2 regions of the Allomuricauda sp. XS_ASV26 genome follow, and region 2 is predicted to be linked to the other one. Evidence: riboswitches for the same ligand, from Rfam matches in the RefSeq annotation. Region 2 holds a riboswitch; the other holds the start of a gene.

Region 1 (4,441 bases), on a different contig from region 2:
AGCTATCCAGTACAGAATTGTCCGAATCGATATTGCCCATGTACTGTTTGCCCACAAATTTTGACAGAATGGACAATTGAAAATCTTGATCTGGCGAATACGTGATAATGTTCCCTGCAATCAATTTGGGAGAATAGGCAATATTTGTATTCCCTAAATTTTGAAGCTCACCATCTCTTTCAAAATAAAAATCGAGGTTACGGTTATCGCTCAAGGCGATGTTGGGCCTCCAAGTAAAGACATTGGACAAATTGACGGAAGCATCGATTTCGAGCCCCAACCTATAACTATCGCCCACATTGGAACGTAATGGTGCTCCAACGTCGTTCAATTCACCGGTAAGCACCAACTGATCTTTGTAACGCATATAATATACATTGGTGTTTACCTGAAAACTAGGGGAAACGTATCGCCATCCTAGCTCAAAATCGTTCAATTTTTCCGGTTTTGGACTTCCACTTTCGTAATCATTTCGGTTGGGCTCACGATTGGCCCTGGCGTAGGATAGATAAAAGTTATGGTTCCGATTCAAATCGAAAGTTACACCCGCTTTTGGGTTAAAAAAATTAAAGGTATCGTCCACCAATCCTGTATCCTCCCCATTGGCCTCGTAAGATACGCCACGATATTGTAGGTCGCCGAACAAAGACCATTGGTCCGTTAACTGGTAATTGGCTTTTGTATAGAAGTTCAGATCGGTTTTTTTGGAGGAATCATCATAATACCTATCCCTAATTTCTGTGCTACCGGCGTATTCGGCCCAGATAATCTCTCCGAAATGGTCTCCTTTGTACTCGTTGTATCCACCTCCAACAATAAGTTGTAGACCATTATTTTTATATGTCGCGGAAAAAATACCTCCATAAAAATCATTGTCCAACCATCGTCGGCGGATCAAATCGGTGGTTTCCACCAAATCTCCATTTACACTGATGGGCTCCAATCCATAGGTAGCAAAATCATCGTCTTCCCTAAATTGTTCAAAATAGCCTCTTCCCCGAGTATAATGTACGGCAAAATGGGTGTTCCAAGAAGCGTTCCATGTTTCGTACCAATGCAACTGAAAATGATCTTGTTTGTAATTATCCACTTCTTTGTCGTAGTATTGGGTGGTGCCGTTGTCGTCCGTATATTCTCCTGCGGAATTATAGGTACGGTCGTCCCTTAACTGTTCTGCGGTGATGCCGTTCCAAGCTTGGTACGTGATTTCATGCCCTCCAAAAAACAAGGCTTTTACCAGGGAGTTTTCATTTTTATATGCCCCTTGTAAAAAATAACCGTCCAGTTCTGATGATGCACGGTCCACATAGCCATCCGAAGTTATCCTGGACAACCTTCCGGAGAATTCAAAATGGTCGTTCAACAGTCCGGTACTGAACTTAACATTGTTCCGTAAAGTACTAAAACTGCCCACAGAAGACGAGATCCTTGCGTATCCTTCTTCGGAAAATGCGTCGGTAAGTAGGTTTAAACTTGCTCCAAAGGCACCGGCGCCGTTGGTAGATGTTCCCACTCCACGCTGCAATTGCAAGTTTTGTGTTGAAGAAGCGAAATCGGGCATGTTCACCCAAAAACTACCATGCGATTCGGCATCGTTGTAAGGTATACCATTAATGGTAACGTTTACCCTTGTGGCGTCGCTGCCACGTACCCGAATGCTCGTGTAGCCCACGCCGGCACCTGCATCGGATGTAGTTACCACAGCGGGCATAAAATTCATTAGAATCGGGATATCCTGCCCCAAATTTCGCGGTGCGAGTTCCACTTTGTCCAATTCGGAAAATGTAATGGGAAATTCCTTGGTTGCCCTCACACCCTGTACCAAGACTTCGTCCAGAGTCACTTTTTTACCTTGCAATGTGTCGATTTCTTCTTGTGCACTTACAGAAAATGCCAAGCCGAATAGGGCTAGAGTGGACAACAAAAATTTAATGCGATAACGGTTTCTTTTCTTTGTCTGTCGCACTGAACCGCTTTTTAGTGCTGCGGCCTTGCACTGCATAATTGAATAAAGGGTTTTCATTCGTAAAATTGCTACGAATAAAAGGGGTCATTATTCTTTGTTAATAATTGATTTTTGTTTCTGATGAAACATAGAAATTCCAAGATGCGCAATCTGCGCATTCCCTTGGCGGCATTACCCGCCCAGGTTCATTGGGTATAATCTCAGCCTTTTGGTAAAAGCACCCCTTTGAGATGCGGCAAATGTAAGATGTTGTGATGATTTTTAAAAACGAATTGCAAGAAAACCGTTTACCCACAAATAAAAAAGACCGCCGAAGCAGTCTCTTTCACTTTGCGTGATCACAATCGCTTGGAAAAGCTATCTATAATCTGGCAAATGGACAATACATGGATAGTGTTTATATAGCATCACCCTAATTTTTAATATCCTCGTCTCTTTTTCTGTTCTGCAGATAAATTATCAATACGTATAGAGCCAATCCCAAAGAGATCAAATCCATAATAAGCACAATTTTGCTAAACATAGTATTAAGTATAGTGTTCTGTAATTTGGGCCTGACCTTAAAGAAAGCCGCACAATATGCACGGCTTCTTAACAAACCAATCAACCAACTTTAAATAACCCTTTCGGATTATCTCAATTCAATTCTATCACCGAAAATAATTTCGTGTTTACCTATAAGACACAGCTTTTGTTCATTGGTCACTTTCAAAAACAAAAAAACCCATTACATAAAATGCAATGGGCTCCAACTTATTGAAACATATTGTTTTACACCTGATGAGAAGGCTTTAAAAGATCGTTCACGGTTTTTACCGGATTAAATGTAACCAAGGGCACCTCCACAAAAATGGTGTTCCAAAATGCCATTGCTCCATTCCACAGACCTGGAAGCTCGAGTGCCTTGAGCTCTTTTCCTTCTTTGGTTTTTTCCGTTATAAAACCTTGTTTATGATCTACAAAATCCAAAAGATTATATTTTTCTCCTTTGTAATTACGCACACCACAAACCAAATCCACAGGGTTAAAATGTGTGGAGTTTTGTAAAATGGCAGCTTGTTGTCTATTGTTTTGATCTATCTGTGCGGATTCAATAATTTGAAGCGATATAGTTCCTTCATTATCTTTTATCCAAAATGGACCTCCTCCAGGTTCTCCTTCGTTCTTCACCATTCCGCATACACGGATGGGGCGATCGATCCTATCCTTTAAAATTGATTTTTGCTCCGCTACACTAAAATCATCGTAATTTCCGGGCATACGAACATTTAGGTCTTTCTCCAAAAATGCCTTGATCTCATCGGCTTTTTCAAAAGATACTTCACCCTCCAACAGTTTGGCATACGCAAAGGCTTTGTCCTGCACTTTCTTAAGGACTCCTGCCAACATTTTTTTGCTATTGGCCACGGTTTCGAGATTCTTATCGATAATAACGTTGTCTATGTTTTTAATAAAGATTATGTCGGCATCTTGATCATTCAAGTTTTCAATAAGTGCTCCGTGCCCACCTGGACGAAACAAGATAGAACCATCATTATTTTTAAAGGGCTTGTTGTCCATATCCACGGCAATGGTATCGGTAGATGGTTTTTGATTTGAGTACGAGACATTAAAACTGGTGTCCGTTTTTTCTGAAATTCTTGGCCCCACCTGCGCTTCTTCTTCGGCAAACATGGCATCGTGCTGTTCGGATACGGTAAAATGGAGATTTGCCCTGCCTTTGGTTTTTGCGTAAAGTACGGCCTCTTTTAAATGTTCCTCAAAAGGTGTTGCCGCACCAGTTTCATACTGATGGAATGGCAACAATCCTTTGGGATAAAATCCATAATTAAGTCCACTTTCCATCAACATTTCCTTTACAAAAAGAAAAGCTTCTTCGTCTCCATTGGATGCTTTTCCCTTGATCCTGGTCATAATCCGGTCATAAAATGGAAAACTGGATAGGTTATCCGTAAACTTTTTGGCATCGGTATCTCCTGCTCTATCGATATATTCGGAGAGTTTTTCTTTTGATGGATCGTAACTGTCCAAAAAGTTGAACATGGCCTTGAACATTCTGGATGCCGCGCCCGAAGCGGGCACAAACTTTAAAAGGTCCAGTTCTGAGCGATGGTCTTCAAAATACTGCAGAAGATCTAACTGTTCTTTCTCGGAAAATCGAAGTATGCCATTGCCCACTACAGCTGCTTGCGATAGCTGCACAAAGGGAATCCCATCTTTAAATGTTTGTATCTGATTTTCTACTTTTTCTTTGGATATTCCTTTGGAATCCAGTTGTTCCAAGTCTTTAGGACTTAATTCGATCATGTTTTTGGAGTAGTTTATCTATATGTTCAATTGCTGTTTTAAGCCTTGATGCTTTATCACCCCTTAATTTAATGAATTTCCTATTATTCTGTTCCAAAGCCTCCTTAAAATATCCGAACATACGCTCTCTTTCGTCCGGCTTGTCCCTCAGATCATCTGCCACCCAGG
Region 2 (4,441 bases):
GGATTGAGATTTGTGTGGTGAAAAAATCAAAAGAAATGCTATGGTTTTGCCAATTACATAGGTTTAGGAGTAGCCAAACAACCATTCTGGTTGTAGTTAACGTTTGCCTAGCAGACTAAAGTTATGATGTTGTGTGGCGGTGAAGAAATCATTGAAAATATGGTTTAATGGGTGTCCAATACTGCATGCACGTATGCCCAATGTGGTGTAGGCCTTTATAAATTTATCACTAAGACGCTGGACCAGTTCGGTGGCTTCTTGGTGGAGGCCCAAGGCAAAGGGTTCCGGTATTTTGTCCGAGTTGGTTACCATCTTATGGACTTTCATAGCATACCTGTGGCATATGTTGTTACTTTTTAGGATTATCTGTTGGAACTCATCCAATAAAAGATTGGGGCCATTACTTTTAAGGGATTCGCTCAAAAAATGTTCTGCTATACCTATATAGTTGACCCAAAGGGTCAAATCTGCAAAAACCGTAAAGGGCGTCCTAAAAATGGAGTGAGGCAAGCGTAGTCGATCATATGTAAAGCTATATTTTTCATCAATCAATATGGAGTCAACGCTAAAGGAATGGGTAGCCGTGGCCCGAAGCCCGATGGTGTTCCAATCTTTGATAATTGCAACATCTTGCCTGTTCAACAAAAAGGATCGAATTATTGGCGCCCCTTCCTTACAAAGAACATCCTTGCCCTCTTTCTGAACTTTTGCGTTCAAAGTAAAATGAGTCAAATATGGTGCCCCCGTTGCATATTTCCATGTTCCGTTAAGTACGTAGTTATTGCCATTTATTTGAGCAGTTCCTGTAGCTCCGCCACTCCCACCAAAACAGATAGGCGTGGTCGATTTGTTGAAGATCGTTTCGGCCACATCGTGGTTCAGGTTTCCGATAAAAAAATTGGCTCCGCTGCAAAGGGTTACCGTCCAACCCAAACTACCATTGGCCCTAGCCAATGATTGGAGCATTTTTAACCCATTAGGCAAGGACATTTCCAGCCCGCCAAATGATTTGGGCACCCAAATGTTCCATAGGTTGTTCTTGCCTATCCACTCCAGAACGTGTGGGGAGAGTTCATCTCCGAAACAATGCATTTCTTCAAGCTCTTGCAAATCTGTTACTTTCATCTTTCTCTAAAATTCGTTTCCATTTAAGGTACCCCGATATGGCCACTGCGAACAAAAATGCAGTAAGTCCGGCATAGATATACAATTCCTTATAGATCAATAGGGGTATGGATATAATATTGCTAATGTTGAGATATATCCAATTTTCTATTTTTCGTTTGGCCATCAACCACATCCCCGACCAGGCAAAAGCGACAACAATGGCATCCCAAAAAGGTACATCCGAATCGGTATGCTGGCTCAACCAGTAGGCCATTATCGCAAAACACCCCATGGCAATGCCTATTGCAATGCTATGTTCTTTGCGATTGGAACTGGAAATAGGGGTTTCCATTGCCTTTTTGCCCAGTTTCCAATAAAACCACCCATAAATGCTCATGATCAAATAATAGAGGTTCAAAAGTATGTCTGCATATAATCTGGATTGGTACAGGACCCAGATACTGATAAGAATGGCAACAATGCCAAAAAGATAATTGTGAACATTGTTTTGCCGGGCCAAAAGCACTTGTACCACGCCAAAACCGGTGCCCAGCCATTGCAATAACACTATTTCGGAGAAAAGTTCCATTTTTTTGGGTTTACTTTTAAAATGAGGTGCCCAAAAAACGGAATACAAGTCAAAACTGACCTTGCCGTACTCCCTACGCCAGCATTACCTGGATCAGGTGCGAAGCATTTGCTTCCGGGTATAATCTCAGCCCAAAGTGGGCACCCCATGATACTGCGAAGATATCATTATTTATGGTCCAATTAAAAATCAATTTCGGGCAAATGCAGGAAAAGCTATCGTTGTTGTTGGATTTGGACGTTCACCATCAGCCTATTTCACAGAGACTAGGAAAATTATACTTTAACTTAGGTGTACCATTCGTAATTATGATTAGGCCATTAAACTATATATGGCAAGCTTGATAAGCAAATCCAATCTGTATAGTTGTTTTTATTTTTTGAGCAGGCTTACGTTAAATTAAAGTATGTAGTGTAGTTTAACGTAATCCTTCATGAAATTTGATGAAAAAATAAATATATTTAATGTTTTTTTGGAAAAAGCTGAATGTTTTCTTGTTTTTTGTCCTTGAAAAGAAAACTGGATTCACGAAAGAATTTTAAATGCGCCAGATTTGGATTCAAAAGCTTCACATGATAACGACAGATTATTGGTTGAATTACTAATAAGAGGAAACGAGAAAGCCTTCCATGCTCTGTATCAAAAATACCATAGGGGACTGCACGCGTTTGCATTAGGATTGGTCAAATCCAAAGAAATGGCCGATGAAATTTTACAAGAAGTTTTTATGTCTGTTTGGGTCAATTGCGAAATCTTGAATCCAGATCGTTCTTTTAAGTCTTACATATTTACAATTGCAAAGAACAAATCGTTGAATTTTTTACAGAAAGCAGCCACTTCGAATAAATTACGGGACGAGATTTTTTATAAGAGCCAGCTTGCACGGAACGATGTCGAGGATTATTTGATCAATGCTGAATATGCGGAATTGCGAGAAAAGGCCATTGGCAATTTGCCCGCTAAGCGACAACTTATTTTCAAGATGTCCAGGGAAAAAGGTATGAGTTACGATGATATAAGCAGGGAACTTGGGATTTCTATTAGTACCGTTAAAAACCAAATGAGCAAGGCATTGTCGGATATTAAAGAGTACCTTAACACACATCCGGATATCTCCCTATGTGTTCTCATCGCAATAAATTTATCTTTAGATTGAATGTCTTTTGGTGATTTTAGACGGTTTGTTCATATAGCTTCAGCATCCTATTCAATTAAATTTCAACTTTTTTTAATTTATTAATACTCAGAAAATCAAACTATTAATTTTGATTTTAAATTAATATTAAAAAAACTTTAAGTTAAGAGTAGTACAAAAGTGAAGCTCAACTGTATTATTAAGAACAACGTCGATAAAACCAATATTTGATGAATTCCCAAAAACGATTTGAACAACTGATCAATAAGTTTGTGCAAAATCGATGCAGTAAAACGGAGTCTGAAGAGCTGATTCGTTTTTTACAACAAAAGGATGCCGATTTGCAATTGCCATCCGAAGATACTGTGCTGTCGTTGTTGGATTCATCGAACACCATAGATGAGGCCAAGTCCAACGAAATTTATCAAAGGATTTTAGAAGTTAAAACTGGACAAAGCAAAAGGCGATCCATTCCCAAGTATTGGACAAGTGTTGCGGCTTCGATCTTTGTTCTTATTTCGTTGGGAATTTACTTTATGGCCACAACATCCGAACCTCAAATACATACTTTGGAAAAGTTGGTCAATCAAGAACACATTATATTGGAGATGGAGGACGGGACCATAAATGTTCTAGATTCCCTAGACCATGGACAGGTTGTAGGTGTTCGAGGTCAATCCTTGGGCAATGTACAGAACAATAGGTTGACTTATGATAATGATTTAAGATCAGAGATACCGGTCTACAATACGTTAAAGGTTCCATACGGCCGAAAATTTGAACTGTCCTTAACGGACGGAACCGTGGTTCATGTAAATGCGGGGAGTTCGCTTAAATACCCAGTAAAATTTATAGATGGTCTGGATAGGGATGTTTATTTGGAGGGTGAAGCCTATTTCGAGGTGGCCCATCGTTCCGATCAACCTTTTAAAGTACATATGGGAGGTGTAGGGGTCGAAGTGCTTGGAACACAATTTAATGCAACTGCGTTTCCTGAAAATACCCAGACCGATGTGGTCTTGGTCGAAGGGTCGGTTAAACTTTCTGCACAGGATTCTTTTTCCAATGGTAAGGGAGCTGAGCTTTTGCTCCAACCGGGACAAATGGGTACATATACCAAAAATACCGAGCAGATAACCAGTCAAACCGTTATTACCGACGTTTACACGCGTTGGGTGGATGGCGAATTGATTTTTAGGAACCTGACTTTCGGTGAGATGTTAAAGAAATTGGAGAGGCACTTCAATATCCCTATTATTTCCAATGAAGACTTTGTAAATAGGGAGGAAACTTTTAGTGCCAATTTTGGAAAAGAGTCCATAGACAATGTTTTTGCCTACTTAAAAGAAATATACGATTTAGAATATACCATTCAAGACAACAAAGTAATAATCAACTAAAACCAAGATTGCCTATGATGATCGAATAGAATCTAACAAAAAATCGGAAGATGGTGACACATCTCCCGATTGTATCTGTAATTAAGTGATTTAACCAACCACTACTAACTTCAAAATTATGAAAAAACTCCTTAGGAACAAAGGGCTTAGCTTGACCTATGTTCTAAATCAAAGTATTAAAAACAAGCTATCACTACTCATATTGTTCAT

What was found. Region 2 has a riboswitch for thiamine pyrophosphate ahead of pnuC (nicotinamide riboside transporter PnuC). Riboswitches for the same ligand answer to the same signal wherever they lie in the genome.
Region 1: another riboswitch for thiamine pyrophosphate. It lies ahead of AB9K32_RS15395 (TonB-dependent receptor); the one in region 2 lies ahead of pnuC (nicotinamide riboside transporter PnuC).

The regions. Positions count from the first base shown of each region.
Region 1 is NZ_JBGFGK010000033.1:731,756-736,196, reverse strand. Features, by position in the region: gene AB9K32_RS15395 (TonB-dependent receptor) at 1-2,023, opposite strand, end outside; TPP riboswitch at 2,108-2,201, opposite strand; gene AB9K32_RS15390 (DUF4301 family protein) at 2,738-4,273, opposite strand; gene AB9K32_RS15385 (AAA family ATPase) at 4,254-4,441, opposite strand, start outside.
Region 2 is NZ_JBGFGK010000031.1:792,732-797,172, forward strand. Features, by position in the region: gene AB9K32_RS11110 (acyl-CoA dehydrogenase) at 97-1,125, opposite strand; gene pnuC (nicotinamide riboside transporter PnuC) at 1,097-1,696, opposite strand; TPP riboswitch at 1,749-1,852, opposite strand; gene AB9K32_RS11120 (RNA polymerase sigma-70 factor) at 2,250-2,852, shown strand; gene AB9K32_RS11125 (FecR family protein) at 3,062-4,231, shown strand; gene AB9K32_RS11130 (SusC/RagA family TonB-linked outer membrane protein) at 4,350-4,441, shown strand, end outside.